2 regions of the Nitrobacter winogradskyi Nb-255 genome follow, and region 1 is predicted to be linked to the other one. Evidence: predicted binding sites of a transcription regulator. Region 1 holds the regulator's gene; the other holds the start of a gene.
What was found. The regulator HrcA, encoded in region 1, represses chaperone genes, less so after heat shock. The targets are predictions, from matches to a motif close to GTTAGCACTCNCNNNNNGNGAGTGCTAAC.
Positions count from the first base shown of each region.

Region 2: groES (co-chaperone GroES) is a predicted target of HrcA. The motif match lies at 3,947-3,975, and genes of this name have one in related genera.

Region 1 is NC_007406.1:222,749-230,704, reverse strand. It holds gene NWI_RS01040 (class I SAM-dependent methyltransferase) at 1-290, opposite strand, end outside; gene dnaJ (molecular chaperone DnaJ) at 384-1,520, opposite strand; gene dnaK (molecular chaperone DnaK) at 1,669-3,561, opposite strand; gene NWI_RS01025 (hypothetical protein) at 3,955-4,893, shown strand; gene grpE (nucleotide exchange factor GrpE) at 4,959-5,552, opposite strand; gene hrcA (heat-inducible transcriptional repressor HrcA) at 5,646-6,734, opposite strand; gene rph (ribonuclease PH) at 6,929-7,642, shown strand; gene rdgB (RdgB/HAM1 family non-canonical purine NTP pyrophosphatase) at 7,760-7,956, shown strand, end outside.
Region 2 is NC_007406.1:2,380,878-2,388,833, reverse strand. It holds gene NWI_RS11445 (glycosyltransferase family 39 protein) at 1-1,027, shown strand, start outside; gene NWI_RS11440 (hypothetical protein) at 1,259-1,483, shown strand; gene NWI_RS11435 (hypothetical protein) at 1,470-1,667, shown strand; gene groL (chaperonin GroEL) at 1,909-3,546, opposite strand; gene groES (co-chaperone GroES) at 3,587-3,904, opposite strand; gene NWI_RS11420 (usg protein) at 4,327-4,626, shown strand; gene NWI_RS11415 (competence/damage-inducible protein A) at 4,799-5,539, shown strand; gene gpt (xanthine phosphoribosyltransferase) at 5,639-6,145, shown strand; gene NWI_RS11405 (2-hydroxychromene-2-carboxylate isomerase) at 6,389-6,994, shown strand; gene NWI_RS11400 (hypothetical protein) at 7,010-7,408, opposite strand; tRNA gene NWI_RS11395 (tRNA-Leu) at 7,564-7,652, shown strand; gene NWI_RS11390 (hypothetical protein) at 7,725-7,907, shown strand.

The sequences.
Region 1 (7,956 bases):
CGAAGCAGCGCACAAAAGCCGGGATCGTATTCGACCAGCACGAGACGCTTCGGATCGACGCCGTGCTCGATCAGCGCGTTGGTGATCGCTCCGGTCCCCGGTCCCAGTTCGATGACCGGATCGGCGGACGCGACATCGACATACTGCGCCATGGTGCGCGCCAGAATACGTCCGGACGGCATGACCGCACCCATATGGAGCGGCTTCTCAATCCACGAGCGGAGAAAGCGGACCTCATCATCAAGATGAAGGGGCTTCTTCGACGCACGCGCGGACAATTGCAAAGGCATTTCGCACCCAGGTGGGGTCAATACTGGCAGGGAGGCAGGCTTAAGTTATTCACAGGTACATCCGACGATCGGCCCGGTCAAGCAAAACGGTGATTACGGAGTCGCCCGAGTGCCGAAGAAGTCCTTGACCTTAGTGAAGAAACCCGCCGCCTCCGGCTGAGTCTCTCCCGACGACAGCTTTTCAAACTCGGCCAAAAGATCCTGTTGTCGCTTGGTCAGATTCTGCGGAGTTTCCACCACCACCTGAACATACATGTCGCCGGTCTGACGAGAGCGCAGCACGGGCATTCCCTTTGTTGCAATGCGAAAACGGCGGCCGGACTGGGTTCCCGACGGCACCCGCACCTTGGTCTTGCCCTTGTCGATGGTCGGCACCTCAATCTCTCCGCCAAGAGCGGCGGCGACCATTGAAATCGGCACACGGCAATGCAGATCGGCGCCGTCCCGCTGGAAGAACTGATGCGGAATCAGCGAGAGGAAAATGTAGAGGTCGCCAGGCGGGCCGCCACGGACTCCCGCCTCACCTTCGCCAGCGAGGCGAATGCGGGTGCCATCCTCGACGCCGGCGGGAATATTGACCGAAAGCGAACGCTCCCGGTTGACCCGGCCCGACCCGCCACAGGACGGGCAGGGATCCTCGATCATCTGGCCCCGTCCCTGACAGCCGGGACAGGTGCGCTCCAGCGTGAAGAAGCCCTGAGCCTGGCGAATCCGGCCGGCGCCCCCGCACATCGCGCAGTTCTTCGGCTTGGTCCCGGCCTTGGCGCCCGTCCCAGAGCAGGACTCGCACGTTACCGAGACTGGAATCTCGATCTGGGCGGTCTTGCCGTGATAAGCCTCCTCAAGCGTGATCTCCATATTATATCGAAGATCTCCGCCTCGTTCGCGTCCGCCTGACCGGCCGCGCTGCCCGGACATGCCGAACAGATCCTCGAAGATGTCGGAGAATGAGGAAGCGAAGCCTGCGCCGAACCCGGCCGCGCCGCCGCCCATGCCGCCCTGCTCGAACGCCGCGTGGCCGAAGCGGTCGTAAGCGGCGCGCTTGTTGCTGTCCTTCAGGACCTCATAGGCCTCGTTGATTTCCTTGAAGCGCATCTCGCTGGACGAGTCGCCCGGATTTCTGTCCGGGTGCCATTTCATGGCCAGCTTGCGAAAGGCTGCCTTGAGTTTGGTGTCGTCCGCGTTCCGATCGACCTCAAGGGTTTCGTAGTAACAGCGTTTGGTCGACATCAGTCCGTTCCGCCCGAAGGTCGCTTCATCCAGAAAGGCGAGCCAGAAATTCGCTCGCCGGATGAAGCATCCCGCTTAAACAAACATGACCCCGCCCTCCGAGACGCATTACGCACCTTGAGGACCGGGGCCATGGTCTTCCTGCCGTTTAAGCCGACTTCTTGTCGTCGTCGACCTCGGTAAATTCCGCATCGACGACATCGTCCTTCGCGGCGTCCTTGGCGGCATCGGCTTCCGCCTGTTGTTTATACATCGCCTCGCCTAGCTTCATGGAGGCCTGCGCCAGCGTGTTGGTCTTGGCCTTGATCGCCTCGGCATCGTCGCCTTTGAGCGCTTCCTTCAGATCGCTGACCGCATCCTCGATCGCGCGGCGTTCGCTTTCCTCGATCTTCGAGCCGTGTTCGGTAAGCGCCTTCTCGGTCGAATGCACCAGGCTGTCGGCCTGATTCTTGGCGTCCACGGCCTCGCGGCGCTTCTTGTCCTCGGCGGCGTTGGCTTCCGCGTCCTTGACCATCTTCTCGATGTCGGCCTCCGACAGGCCGCCCGAGGCCTGGATGCGGATCTGCTGTTCCTTGCCGGTCGCCTTGTCCTTGGCGGAAACGTTGACGATGCCGTTGGCGTCGATGTCGAACGTCACCTCGATCTGGGGCATACCGCGCGGAGCGGGCGGAATGCCCATCAGATCGAACTGGCCGAGGATCTTGTTGTCCGCCGCCATTTCACGTTCGCCCTGGAAGACGCGAATGGTGACGGCGTTCTGGTTATCCTCGGCTGTCGAGAACACCTGACTTTTCTTGGTCGGGATCGTGGTATTGCGGTCGATGATGCGGGTGAACACCCCGCCCAGCGTCTCGATGCCCAGCGACAGCGGAGTGACGTCGAGCAGCAGCACGTCCTTGACGTCGCCCTGCAGTACGCCGGCCTGGATCGCCGCGCCGATCGCGACAACCTCGTCCGGGTTGACGCCCTTGTGCGGCTCCTTGCCGAACAACTGCTTGACCACTTCCTGGACCTTCGGCATGCGCGTCATGCCGCCGACCAGCACCACTTCGCCGATCTCCCCCGCCGTCAGGCCGGCATCCTTCAGCGCCTTGCGGCACGGCTCGATCGTCTTCTGAACGAGATCATCGACCAGCGCCTCGAACTTGGCGCGTGTGAGCTTCATCGTCAGATGCTTCGGGCCGGACTGGTCGGCCGTGATGAACGGCAGATTGATCTCGGTCTGCGTGGTCGACGACAGTTCGATCTTCGCTTTCTCGGCGGCTTCCTTCAACCGCTGCAAGGCCAGCTTGTCGTTGCGCAGGTTGATGCCCTGCTCCTTCTGGAATTCGTCCGCGAGATAGTTGACCAGACGCATGTCGAAGTCTTCGCCGCCGAGGAAGGTATCCCCGTTGGTCGACTTCACCTCGAACACGCCGTCGCCGATCTCGAGAACCGACACGTCGAACGTGCCGCCGCCGAGATCATATACCGCGATGGTGCCGGCCTTCGACTTGTCGAGGCCGTAGGCGAGCGCGGCCGCGGTCGGCTCGTTGATGATGCGCAGCACTTCGAGGCCGGCAATTTTGCCGGCGTCCTTGGTCGCCTGACGTTGCGCGTCGTTGAAGTAGGCGGGCACGGTGATGACGGCCTGATCGACCTTCTGACCGAGATGAGCCTCGGCGGTCTCCTTCATCTTCTGAAGCGTGAAGGCCGAAATCTGCGAGGGCGAATAGGTTTTGCCATCGGCCTCGACCCAGGCGTCGCCGTTGCCGGCTTTCGCGATCTTGTAAGGGACAAGCTGCTTGTCCTTTTCAACCGTGGGGTCGTCGTAGCGGCGGCCGATCAGGCGCTTGACGGCGAAAATGGTCCGCTCGGGATTGGTCACAGCCTGGCGCTTGGCCGGCTGCCCGACGAGACGCTCGCCATCATCGCTAAAGGCGACGATGGACGGCGTGGTCCGCATCCCTTCCGCGTTCTCGATGACTTTCGGCGTCTTGCCGTCCATTACCGCCACGCACGAATTAGTGGTGCCGAGGTCGATCCCAATGACCTTTCCCATGGTCCTCATATCCTTCTTGTTGCGGCAGTCCGGGCAGGCCCTGACGGCACCCTCATCCAGACCCCCAGATATCAATTACTCGCGATATAGCGACGGTGAGCCTCATATAGGAGGGGGGGTGGGGGCCGCAAGGACCGGACATCTATCCGCCGGCTGAAAACGCAATTCTTTTGCGTCCCTGTCAGCCAGGGACGATCCGGACAAGCCGATAATTAACCTAGCCGGCCCAGTCGTCTTGGGCCATGGTGAAGACGGCTGGCGGTGCCCTGCGCCGACGGCTGATGCGCTTGATGCGGCAGTCAGGTTTCGTAGAATGCATCATCTGAATCATCTTCCCGGACCGCTGGCCTGACGATCATTGAACGGCCTCAATGCAAATCCAGATAAGCGCGCATGAGACATTTTCTGCACGTATTTGCCATTCTCTGCCTGCTGAGCGGCGCCAATCCGTCCCTCGCCAGCGACGTGATCTATGCGCCGGGCAGCCGGATCGGGCTGGTTCCGCTGATAGGCCTCAACCCCGCGAAGACATTTCCGGGTTTTGAGACCGCGGATCAGCGCGTCAAGGTCGTCGTCGCCGAACTCCCCGCCGCCGCTTTTAGAGACGTGGAAACTGTCGCGAAGTCGAACGCCGTCGACCCCCGAGGTCCAAAGCCGCAAGGTCTCGAGACCGCGAGCGGGCAGGGTTATTTCATCGTCGAATCCGCCAAGAACGGTGAAGACAATGTCCGGCGCTACTCAATGGTGATTTCGGGCGGCACCTTTTCCGGATACGTCGCGGCGCAGGTGCCGGAGAATGTCGCGAAGATCTATTCCGATGAGGCCGTGCAGAAGATGTTCGCAACGGTCGCCCTGCGCAAGGAAGTCCCGCTCGAGGAGCAACTGGGCCTGCTGCCCTTCAAGCTGAGCGAACTGAGCTCCTTCAAATTGATCCGGACGCTTACGCCGGGAGCCGTCATCCTGTTGTCCGATGCGGAAACGGAAAACAACATCGACAGCAGAGCCTTCATCATCATCAGCCCGATCGGTTCGGTCCCGGAGCGGCCGGATGATCGGAGCCGGTTCGCGCGCGACGTCGCAGCCACGATCCCGAACCTGCGTGAGGGACGCATCACCATGTCGGAGCCGATCCGGATCAACGGATCGCCCGGCTTCGAAACGCGAATCGATGGCACCAACACGCGAACGAATACGCCGGTAACCGTGGTGCAGTGGCTCGTGTTCGGCAGCGGAAAAACGGCGATGCGTCTGATCGGAAGCACGCCGCGGAGCGAATGGTCGGACGTTTTTCCGCGCTTCCGCGCGGTTCGTGACGGTATCCGGCCGCGTTAACCTCTCACGCTTCTGATTCAAATCAGAAGCGTGGCTCCGTGATCTTGATCCGACGCGCGCTGCCATTATTCCGGCGCGGCCGCCTTGGCTCCGCCCTTCGCAACGCCCACCAGCGCCGGGCGCAGCACCCGCTCTCCGATCATGTAGCCGGCTTGAATGACCTGGGCGACCGTGCCGACGGGGATCGACGGATCGGGAACTTCGTACATGGCCTGATGGACGTTGGGATCGAATTTTTCGCCCGCCGGATCAAATTTTTTCACGCCATGCTTTTCCAGAGCGTTGTGCAGCGAGCGTTCGGTCAGCTCCACGCCCTCGATCAGGGCTTTCAGGCCGGGATCTGGCGCCGCGCGAGCGTCCGCCGGCACCGCATCAAGCGCGCGCTGCAGATTGTCGGCGATCTCCAGAACGTCGCGCGCGAAGCCCGAGATGCCGTAGGTTCGAGCGTCCGAGACCTCCCGCGCCGTACGCTTGCGCAGATTCTCCATCTCCGCCAGCGTGCGCAACGTCCGATCTTTCGCCTCTGCGAGCTGCTTGTTCAGCGCGTCGAGCGCATCGTCCTCGGGATCGTCCGGCATGACATACGGCTTGGATACCACCGGCTCGACCTCCGCAGCCGGTTCGCCGGACTTGTCTGTTTTGCCGTCGGAATCGGTCATTACGCAGCCTTCTCGCAATTGTCTCGAATGGAAAGGAATGGTCGTGCGGGATATCGTGGTTCAGGCGTAAAAATCAAGCGTGGCGGGTCCGGCTCACCTGCCGAGCATCTGGCTGACGATGCGCGCGGCGTAGTCCACCATCGGGATCACGCGCGCGTAGTTCAGCCGGGTGGGTCCGATCACGCCGAGAACGCCAACGATATGACCGGCGCCATCGCTGTAGGGTGCGATGATCGTCGATGATCCGGACAGCGAGAACAGCTTGTTTTCCGAGCCGATGAAGATCCGCACGCCGTCGGCGCGCTCGGCGCGGCCAAGCAGATCGATCACCTCGCGCTTGGTTTCAAGGTCGTCGAACAATAGCCGCACCCGTTCGAGGTCCTCCATCGCGTGCAGGTCCTCGAGCAGGTTGGCGTGGCCTCGCACGATCAATTGGCGGTCGTCGCTGTCGCCGCCGGACCAGCTCGCGATTCCGGCCGCGACGATTTTTTGTGTGAGCTGATCGAGCTCCGCCTTGCTTTGCGCCAGCGCGGTTTCCAGCTCGAGCCGGGCCTCGGCGAGCGTCCGGCCGCGAATCCGGGCATTCAGAAAATTGGATGCTTCCGTCAGCGCTGAGGCCGGAACGCCGGAAGGGAGCGTCAGCACGCGATTTTCGACCTGTCCGTCTTCTGCGACCAGCACCACCAGCGCCTTGTCGGGCTCCAGCCTGACAAACTCGATATGCTTCAAGCGCACGTTTGATTTCGCCGTCAGCACCACCGCCGCCGTCCGGGTCAATCCGGACAGCCGCGTCAAGGCTTCCTCCAGCGCGGCCTCGACCGATTGCGCCTTGCCGACCGACGCGAGCTGGCTCTGGATCGATTGGCGTTCCGGTTCGGTGAGATCTCCAACCTGCATCAGGGCATCGACAAAAAAACGCAGGCCGAGCTCGGTCGGCAGGCGCCCGGCCGAGGTGTGCGGCGCGTAAATCAGCCCGAGCTGTTCGAGATCGGACATCACATTGCGGACCGAGGCCGGAGAGAGCGGCACCGCGATCAGCCGGGAAATGTTGCGGGAGCCCACGGGTTCGCCCGTTGCAAGATAGCTCTCGACGATCTGGCGAAAAATGTCGCGCGAGCGCTCGTTCAACTGGGCAAGCCCGGCGTTCGGTGCAATCAGACCAATCGGATCGTGATGGGCCAACGCTATTATCTCCCGCGCATAATGTTCGTCGTGCCTGAGACCGCTTCTAATCTGTCTCTCCCTCGCACCAGTTACAAGCAGGCTTTGGGCAATTGCGGTTCTGAGAGCAATTGCAAGTCTGACCCTTGCCGGTGCGGCTCCCCACCCCTAAAAGCACGGCACGAAGATTCTCATGAATTGCTGGAGGGGTTCCCATGCGACCTAGCCGTCGTGCACCGGATGAACTGCGCGCCGTGTCGCTGGAACGAGGCGTGGTCAAATACGCCGAAGGCTCCTGCTTGGTGAAGTTCGGCGATACCCATGTGCTGGTCACCGCGACGCTCGAGGAGCGGCTGCCGCCATGGCTCAAGGGCCAGGGCCGGGGCTGGGTGACGGCCGAATACGGAATGCTGCCTCGCGCCACGCTGGAGCGGACCCGGCGCGAGGCCTCCGCCGGCAAGCAGGGCGGCCGGACCGTCGAAATCCAGCGCCTGATCGGCCGTTCCCTGCGGGCCGCGGTCGATCTCGAGGCGCTCGGCGAGCGCCAGATCACGATCGATTGCGACGTCATTCAGGCCGACGGCGGCACGCGCACCGCGTCGATCACCGGCGCCTGGGTCGCGCTGGCCGACTGCGTCAACTGGATGAAGGCCCGCAACATGCTCAAGGCCGGCGTGCTTCGAGGCAATGTCGCGGCGATCTCCTGCGGCATCTACAACGGCACGCCTGTCCTCGATCTAGACTATGCCGAGGATTCGGAAGCCGATACAGACGCAAACTTCGTGATGACCGGCGAAGGACGCATCATCGAGGTGCAGGGAACCGCCGAAAAGGTGCCTTTCTCCGATGATGAGTTTCTCGCGCTGATGGCGCTGGCGAAAAAAGGGGTCGCGCGGCTGGTGGATTTGCAGAAAATGGCGGTGGCGTGATTCGCCGCTTGCGCGGTTCATCCGCAGGACTTGCGTCCTGTCGCGTTTTCCAGCGAAGCGGGCTTCCCGTCGCGTCAGGAAAACCTTTCAGAACAAGAAGCTGAAGTCCGATCGGTCATGCATCGTCGAATCGCCGGCAAGCTCGTGATCGCCACCCACAATCCCGGCAAGCTCGCCGAGATCCGCGAGCTGCTTGCGCCTTATGGCGTCGAAGCGGTCTCCGCGGGCGAACTCGGTCTCGACGAGCCTGAGGAAACAGGCGAGGATTTCCGCGCCAATGCCCGGATCAAGGCGACCTCTGCTGCCCTGAGCGC
Region 2 (7,956 bases), 1.2 Mb from region 1:
CGCTGCGGTCGGCGCGGCGCTGCTGTCGAAGTATACCGCGCTATTCTTCGGACCGGTGATCCTGATCTGGCTGTTGACTGTACCTGAGTTGCGGCGCTGGCTGCGGACGCCGTGGCCCTATCTCGGGGGTCTGGTGGCGCTGGCGATCTTCTCGCCGGTCATCATCTGGAATGCCGAGCACCATTGGGTGTCGTTCGCCAAGCAGTTCGGCCGCGCGCGCGTCGATCAGTTCACCCTTCGCTATATCGTCGAACTGATCCCGACCCAGATCGCCTTTGCGACGCCGCCGGTGTTTGCGCTCGCCGCGATGGGGCTGTTTGCATTGTCGAAGCGCGGCGAGGGCACGCGCGCCGCGCGCGTGCTGATCAATGCGACGGTGTGGACGCTGACGCTCTATTTCGTCTGGCATTCGCTGCATGGCCGCGTCGAGGCCAACTGGTTCGGGCCGATCTATCCGGCGCTGGCGATCGCGGCGGCGGTCGCTTCCGACGTCGCGCGCTGGCAGCCGTGCGGCCGGAATTTCGCCGATGCGTGCCGCCGCTGGGCGCTGCCGGTGGGCGTCGGCATGTTCGTGGCTCTGGTGGTGCAGGTGAACACCGGCGTTCTCTCGGCCTATCGGCGTGATGCCTCGGTGCGCAGCGTCGGCGTTGGGGTGCGCGAGCTTGCCGCCGGGATCGAGGCGTTGCGCGATAAAAACGGCGCACGGTGCGTGCTCGCTCAGGGGTATGGCGTGACGAGCTGGCTCCGGTTCTACCTGCCGGAGGGCACATGCGTCGCGCAGCACTTCGAGCGCATTCGCTGGATCAACGCCCCGCCGCCGGACGCGGACCAGCTCGCGGGCCGGCTGCTTTTCGTCGATGACGGCTCCAGCAACTGGCCGCCGGTTGCGCACTCTTTCAATCAGGTCGAGAAGATCGCAACCCTCGAACGCAAGCGTGGTCCGCTGACGATCGAGACCTTCGCGATCAATGTGGTGGCGGAGCCCAAGGGCGACGTGCTCGCGCCGCTGCCGGTGGAACTGAGGTAGCGCGCGTGGTGCTTGTACTTTTCGCACCAATGGTCCGTGCTGGAATGCGGACATGCGATATCGTCACTGTTGATTTTTTGGATTGAGCGTTTGCGCCAAGGGATTGTCGGCATTCCGGCCACTGTGGTAGCGGCGTTTGTCCTCTATTTGGTTGGGCATTAGATGAACGGGCCGACTGAACTCCAGAAATCGCTTGTGAAGGAAATGACATATGTCCGGGGGCGGATAATAATGTCTTACGCGCAGGTCGAATTTCTGCTGGCCGATATCGCAGTAAAGCTAGAGCTGAAGTTTCCTTATCCAATCGACAAGCGTATCAAGGCGGTGCGGCGCATTGCAGAGCGCGAAGGCTACGAGGCCTATAGGTTTGAGTTAGAGAAGGCTTGCGAGGATCTTCTGAAGTACAACGATCTGCGCAAATCTAGCGCATGGTTTCATTTCATTGACCACCGATAGGAAAGAGAATCATCGCTTCGAGCTTCTGATGTATGAGCGGGAGGGAGAGGGAAAATTCAAACTGATGCGGGCTTATACAACGTTGCCCCAGCTACAGGATGCTGCAGAAGACATTACGGTCTATGTGCAAAACGTGGTTGATCTGTTTAAGCATATTTATCTCGAAAAGAAGCTCGAAGAATAGATTTAGATTGGCACCGGCAACTTTCAGGGTCGCCATGGAAGAGTTCAAGTTGCATTTCCGAGTGAGTTTGCGTTGCCAGCGATAAAGCCATGCGTTTCCGCTAGGCTTTTTTGTATTCGCTGTGCGACGTAGTGCTTCCGTTCTGCATCGCGTTCGGCGTGACGAGTCTCGAGCTTGTAAAAATGAAAACCCCGGCATCGCTGCCGGGGTTTGCATTTCGTGAATTGCTCGAACGAGTGGATCAGAAATCCATGCCGCCCATGCCGCCGCCCGGCATCGCCGGGGCAGGGCTGTTCTTCTTCGGCAGTTCGGCGACCATCGCTTCGGTGGTGATCAGAAGCGAGGCGACGGATGCGGCGTTCTGGATCGCGGTGCGCACGACCTTGGTCGGGTCGATGATGCCCTTGGAGATCAGGTTGCCGTAGTCGCCGGTCTGCGAGTCGAAGCCGTAGGAATACTGCTCCTTCTCGAGGATCTTGCCGACGATGACGCTGCCGTCCTCGCCCGCGTTGATCGCGATCTGGCGGGCCGGCGCGGACAGCGCCTTGCGCACGATCTCGACGCCGGTCTTCTGGTCGTCGTTCTGGGTCTTGATGCGCTTGAGCTGCTCGGAAGCACGGAGCAGGGCGACGCCGCCGCCCGGCACGATGCCTTCCTCGACCGCCGCGCGGGTCGCGTGCATCGCGTCGTCCACGCGATCCTTGCGCTCCTTCACCTCGACCTCGGTCGCGCCGCCGACGCGGATCACCGCGACGCCGCCCGCGAGCTTGGCCAGACGCTCCTGCAGCTTCTCGCGGTCGTAGTCCGAGGTGGTCTCCTCGATCTGCGCCTTGATCTGCGCCACGCGCGCCTCGATGTCGGCCTTCTTGCCGGCGCCGTTGACGATCGTGGTGTTTTCCTTGTCGATCATCACCTTCTTGGCGCGGCCGAGCATCTGCAGCGTGACGTTCTCGAGCTTGATGCCGAGGTCTTCGCTGATCGCCTGACCGCCGGTCAGGATCGCGATGTCCTGCAGCATGGCCTTGCGGCGGTCGCCGAAGCCTGGCGCCTTGACGGCCGCGACCTTGAGGCCGCCGCGCAGGCGGTTGACCACCAGCGTCGCCAGAGCCTCGCCCTCGACGTCTTCCGCGACGATAACCAGCGGTTTGCCGGTCTGCACCACGGCTTCGAGCAGCGGCAGCAGTTCATTCAGCGAGGACAGCTTCTTCTCGTTGATCAGGATGTAGGCGTCGTCCATCTCGACGCGCATCTTTTCGGCGTTGGTGACGAAGTAGGGCGAGATGTAGCCGCGGTCGAACTGCATGCCCTCGACGACATCGAGTTCGGTCTCCAGCGACTTGGCTTCCTCGACGGTGATGACACCCTCGTTGCCGACCTTCTTCATGGCGTCGGCGAGGAACTTGCCGATTTCGGAATCGCCGTTGGCCGAGATGGTGCCGACCTGGGCGATTTCCTCGTTCGAGGTGACTTTCTTGGAGTTGCGGCTGAGGTCTGCGACCACGGCTTCGACGGCGAGATCAATACCACGCTTCAGGTCCATCGGGTTCATGCCGGCGGCGACCGACTTGGCGCCTTCCTTCACGATTGCCTGGGCCAGAACCGTCGCGGTGGTGGTGCCGTCGCCGGCCGCGTCTGCTGACTTGGAGGCGACTTCGCGCACCATCTGCGCGCCCATGTTCTCGAACTTGTCGTCAAGCTCAATTTCCTTGGCGACGGTGACGCCGTCCTTGGTGATGCGGGGCGCGCCGAACGACTTTTCGAGCACGACGTTGCGGCCCTTCGGACCCAGCGTCACCTTCACGGCATTGGCGAGGATGTCCACGCCGCGCAGCATCTTGTCGCGAGCGTCGACGCCGAATTTGACATCTTTGGCTGACATGTTGAGTTGTTCCTTTGAATGATCGTGCAGGGAATGGCGCTCAGGCGGCCTTCTTCTTGGCGGGCGCGACGTCGGTGAGGACGCCCATGATGTCGGATTCCTTCATGATCAGGAGATCCTGACCCTCGATCTTGACCTCGGTGCCGGACCACTTGCCGAACAACACGCGGTCGCCGACCTTGAGGTCGATCGGGATCAGCTTGCCGGCCTCGTCGCGGCCGCCGGGGCCGACGGCGACAACCTCGCCCTGCGAGGGCTTTTCCTTGGCCGTGTCGGGAATGATGATGCCGCCTGCGGTCTTCTCTTCTGCGTCGATGCGCTTGACCACGACGCGGTCGTGAAGCGGACGGAATTTCATGCAGTCCTCCTAAGACATTGAAAATCTGTGATGTTTGTGAATTCTGGCAGTCAATACCAGCGAGTGCCAGCATGACCGCACAGGACATAAGGCACGCTCGGGACGTGGACAAGGGTGAGAGGCGGATTTTTTAAGCAATCCAGGGTGGAGACTGCCAATGTGGTTCATCCGATCCTCGCAACGGCAAATCCATTGTTAGCAGGCGCGGTAAGTCGCTGCCAGAACTAAGTTAATCAACATGCTATTCTGTTGCCCACCTTGCGATCGGGGCGGGGCGGTGTCACATTTTCTGGATGATCCGTCGAAGAATGGCGGCCGTCAGCCAACGGTTCGAAGCCGGGTCTATGGAGGCATTGGCGCGATCGGGGAAGCCAGTCCGTCACTTCGCCGATGGCGCAGCCTCCTTCCAGGGAGGTTTGGACATGGTTTCGAAGGATGATGTGCGGCCCGGCGGCGTTACCGACGACTTTCGCAAGCAGGTGCTCGGCTATGGTTTGACGACTGCGGAAATCCTGTACCGCCGGCCCGATCGGCAGTGGCTGTTGCAGAGTTACGTCTGGCAGAATTACGACATGTTTCCGAAGTTTCCGGTGCTGTGCGACTTCCTCGCCTTTTGGGAAAAGCAGCTCGACGGTCCACTGGTTTCCGTGACGGTCGCGCATTCGAGGCTGATCAAGCCTGCGGAATTGCGCGCGGTGGATGGCGTGTTTCGTCTGCATTGAGGCGAGCCTCACGATGGAACGCCGCCGGCTCTTGCCGTTCCGCAGTTGGAGGCGCGCGTCTTGACGCTGGCGTGGCTGCGGGTCATGTGATGATCACGAATGCGCGCAGCCGTGTCACGATCGCTTCCTTGCGTGGCGAGCGACAAGAGCCTGCTGACGGCGAGGAGAGGTGATGGGTGATATTGTCACCGCGGGCGTTCTGGTGATCGGAGATGAAATCCTGTCCGGCAGGACGAAGGACAAAAACATCGGATTCATCGCGGAATACCTGACGAATATCGGAATCGATCTCAAGGAGGTTCGAATCGTCGCCGACGACGAATCCGATATCGTCGCGGCGGTGAACGCGCTTCGGGCGCGTTACACCTATGTCTTCACCACCGGAGGGATCGGCCCCACGCATGACGACATCACCGCCGACAGCGTCGCGAAAGCCCTGGATGTCAGCATCGATCATCATCCCGAAGTGGTGGCGCGTTTCAAGGAGCGCTACCAGAAGCCCGGCGAGTTGAATGAGGCGCGGTTGCGGATGGCGCGCATTCCCCAGGGAGCCCAACCGATTCAAAGCGCAACCATTCTGGCGCCCGGTTTCCGCATCGACAACGTTATCGTCATGGCGGGCGTGCCTTCGATCATGCAAGCGATGATGGATATCGTCGCGCCGACGCTGCGGGTCGGCGATCGGATGCTGTCGGAATCGGTGCGCGGCAACTGCCGTGAGGGTGACATCGGCACGCCGCTGCGCGAGATCGCCGAGGCGCATCCGGACACCGCAATCGGCAGTTATCCGTTCCTCGACGAGAACGGCAAGCCGAACACGAGCATCGTGGTGCGATCCCGCGATCAGGCCAACCTGACAACGGCAATGGACGCCGTGAAGGCGATGCTGGCGACGCTCAAGGTGCTTCAGTAACGGTCATTCGTTGTTCCTGTTGGCGTGCTTGCACTCAAGTCCAGGGACATGCTTCGCTCGAAAGCGCTATCAAGAAAACACTCCTGACGGAATCACCAAGTGAGCGCTCACAAAACACCCGACAAGGCTTTCCCGGTGTCCTGGGACCAGTTTCATCGCGACTGCCGCGCGCTGAGCTGGCGGTTGAACGAGACCGGACCCTTCCATGCGGTGGTCGCGATCACGCGCGGCGGTCTCGTTCCCGCCGCGATCGTGGCGCGCGAACTGGGTGTCCGCGTGATCGATACGGTGTGCATCGCAAGCTATGATCATCTCCACAAAAGCGAACTGAAGGTGCTGAAAGGCATCTCCGATATGACGGTGAAGCTCGGCGGCGGCTCAGGCAGGAATCTTCTGGTCGTCGACGATCTTGTCGACACCGGCGCCACCGCGCGCGTGGTGCGCGGCATGATTCCGGATGCGCATTTCGCTACCGTCTACGCCAAGCCGCTCGGCAAGCCGCTGGTCGATACGTTTATCACCGAGGTTTCGCAGGATACCTGGATCTATTTTCCGTGGGATCTCGATCTTGCCTTCGCCCCGCCATTGCGCGACGGCGCGGCGTAGAAATTCTTCGCCGTTCCTGCCTGCAACAGGAAAGAAAACGCGGTCGTTTCAAACGGGATAATGCGTCACGCTGTGATCCATCGTGCGCGCATGGCGGACATCGCGCGATCTTACATAAAAGTGCGACGGGTTCTTCCTATGATCGACATCGTGACATCGAATCCTGAGCGTCATGTTGTGTCAAGGTTGACAAGCCATGGGTCGGCGGGCCAATCCGATCGGACGAATTAAAGGAAGCAGCCCATGATCGAATTCTTCTTCGATTGCGCCAGTCCCTGGACCTATCTCGCTTTCCACAACATCCAGCCATTGGCGAAAGAATTCGGTGCGCAGATTTCGTGGCGGCCGGTTCTGGCCGGCGGAATATTCAATGCCGTCAATCCGAGCGTTTCCGCCGCGCGGGAAAATCCGGTGGCGGCGAAGGTTCACTACTTGAAGAAGGATCTCGCGGATTGGGCGCGGCTGGCTGGACTCACGATCAGGATGCCGCCGACGGTGTTTCCAGTGAACAGCGTCAAGGCGATGCGCGGCTGTCTATGGCTCGGCAACGACGCGATGGTGCCGTTCGCGAGGTCGGTGTTCGAGGCCTATTGGCGCGATGACAAGGACATCTCGCGTGAACCGGTGCTGGCCGAGATTTGCAGGTCGCTCGACATCGATCCTGAAATGCTTCTGACCGGCATCGGAGATGAGGGTATCAAGAACGAACTCAAGGCCAACACCGACGAGGCGATCGCGCGCGGCGCGTTCGGATCGCCGACGATCTTCCTGAACAAGACAGACATGTATTTCGGCAACGACCGTCTGCCCCTGATCCGCGAGGCGTTGCAACGGAAGAAGGCCGCGTAATGCTCGCGGCGATTCTTATTCTTCCTTCACCTTTGAAGCGAGATAGGCGCGGGCGCGCGTCACCAGTCGAATCTGCTCGGAGTTGTTAATTCGCATCGCCGCGACCATCTCGACCACCTTCTCGGCCTCTTTCAGCCTGGTTTCGGCGGCGATACGACGCCTGCCTTCGTTGCCGAGTTGCTCGCCGATGGATCGGTGGGATTGATCCAATGCGTCCCATTCCGCCTTGGCGTTGTTGATTGCCTGAGCCTGGGATTCGATGAGGTCGGCGGCTTCCGCGCAAGCCTTTGCGGCATCCTTCACGACGACGCCATGCCAAAGCTCGGTGAGGTTGCTCTGATAGCCGTCCTTGAGCATCTCGGCGTCCTGCCGCAACCGCTCCACCAGGTTCGTCACGTCGTCGGTTGAGGTCATGGGTGCATCTCCTGCATCGTTTCATTGCCGAGTGAACGCATTTGCAGAACGCGCGGGTCCTTTGCAATACCGCCATTGCATTTCCCCTATAAGTGTCTGAAAAGAAAAGCGCGCGGGCATGGCGGAATCGGTAGACGAAGGGACTTGAAATCGCCGCCCCCATGGCGAAATTGGTAGACGCAACAGACTTAAAATCTGTAGTCCCGTCAGGGACGTACCCGTTCGACTCGGGTTGGGGGCACCATTTTGTGAACCGGCGCCGGCCCGCTCCGCCCGCAGGCGCGCCGGTGACAGCGAGAATCTGGAGACAGGACAGGTGACCGATTATCGAGTCTACATCCTTAACGACAAAGGCCACATTCAGAGCGACACGCTCATCGTGAGCGATGATGACGCCCAGGCCATCGAAGCTGCAAAGAAGTTGGTCGGCGTCCGTCACGTGGAAATGTGGGACGGGGAGCGTCTGGTCGGACGCTTCAAGACGACGCCTGACGGCTAGAAACTGTTTCAACTGCGTTGAATCAGACTCGTCGCTTATTTTTTGTTAG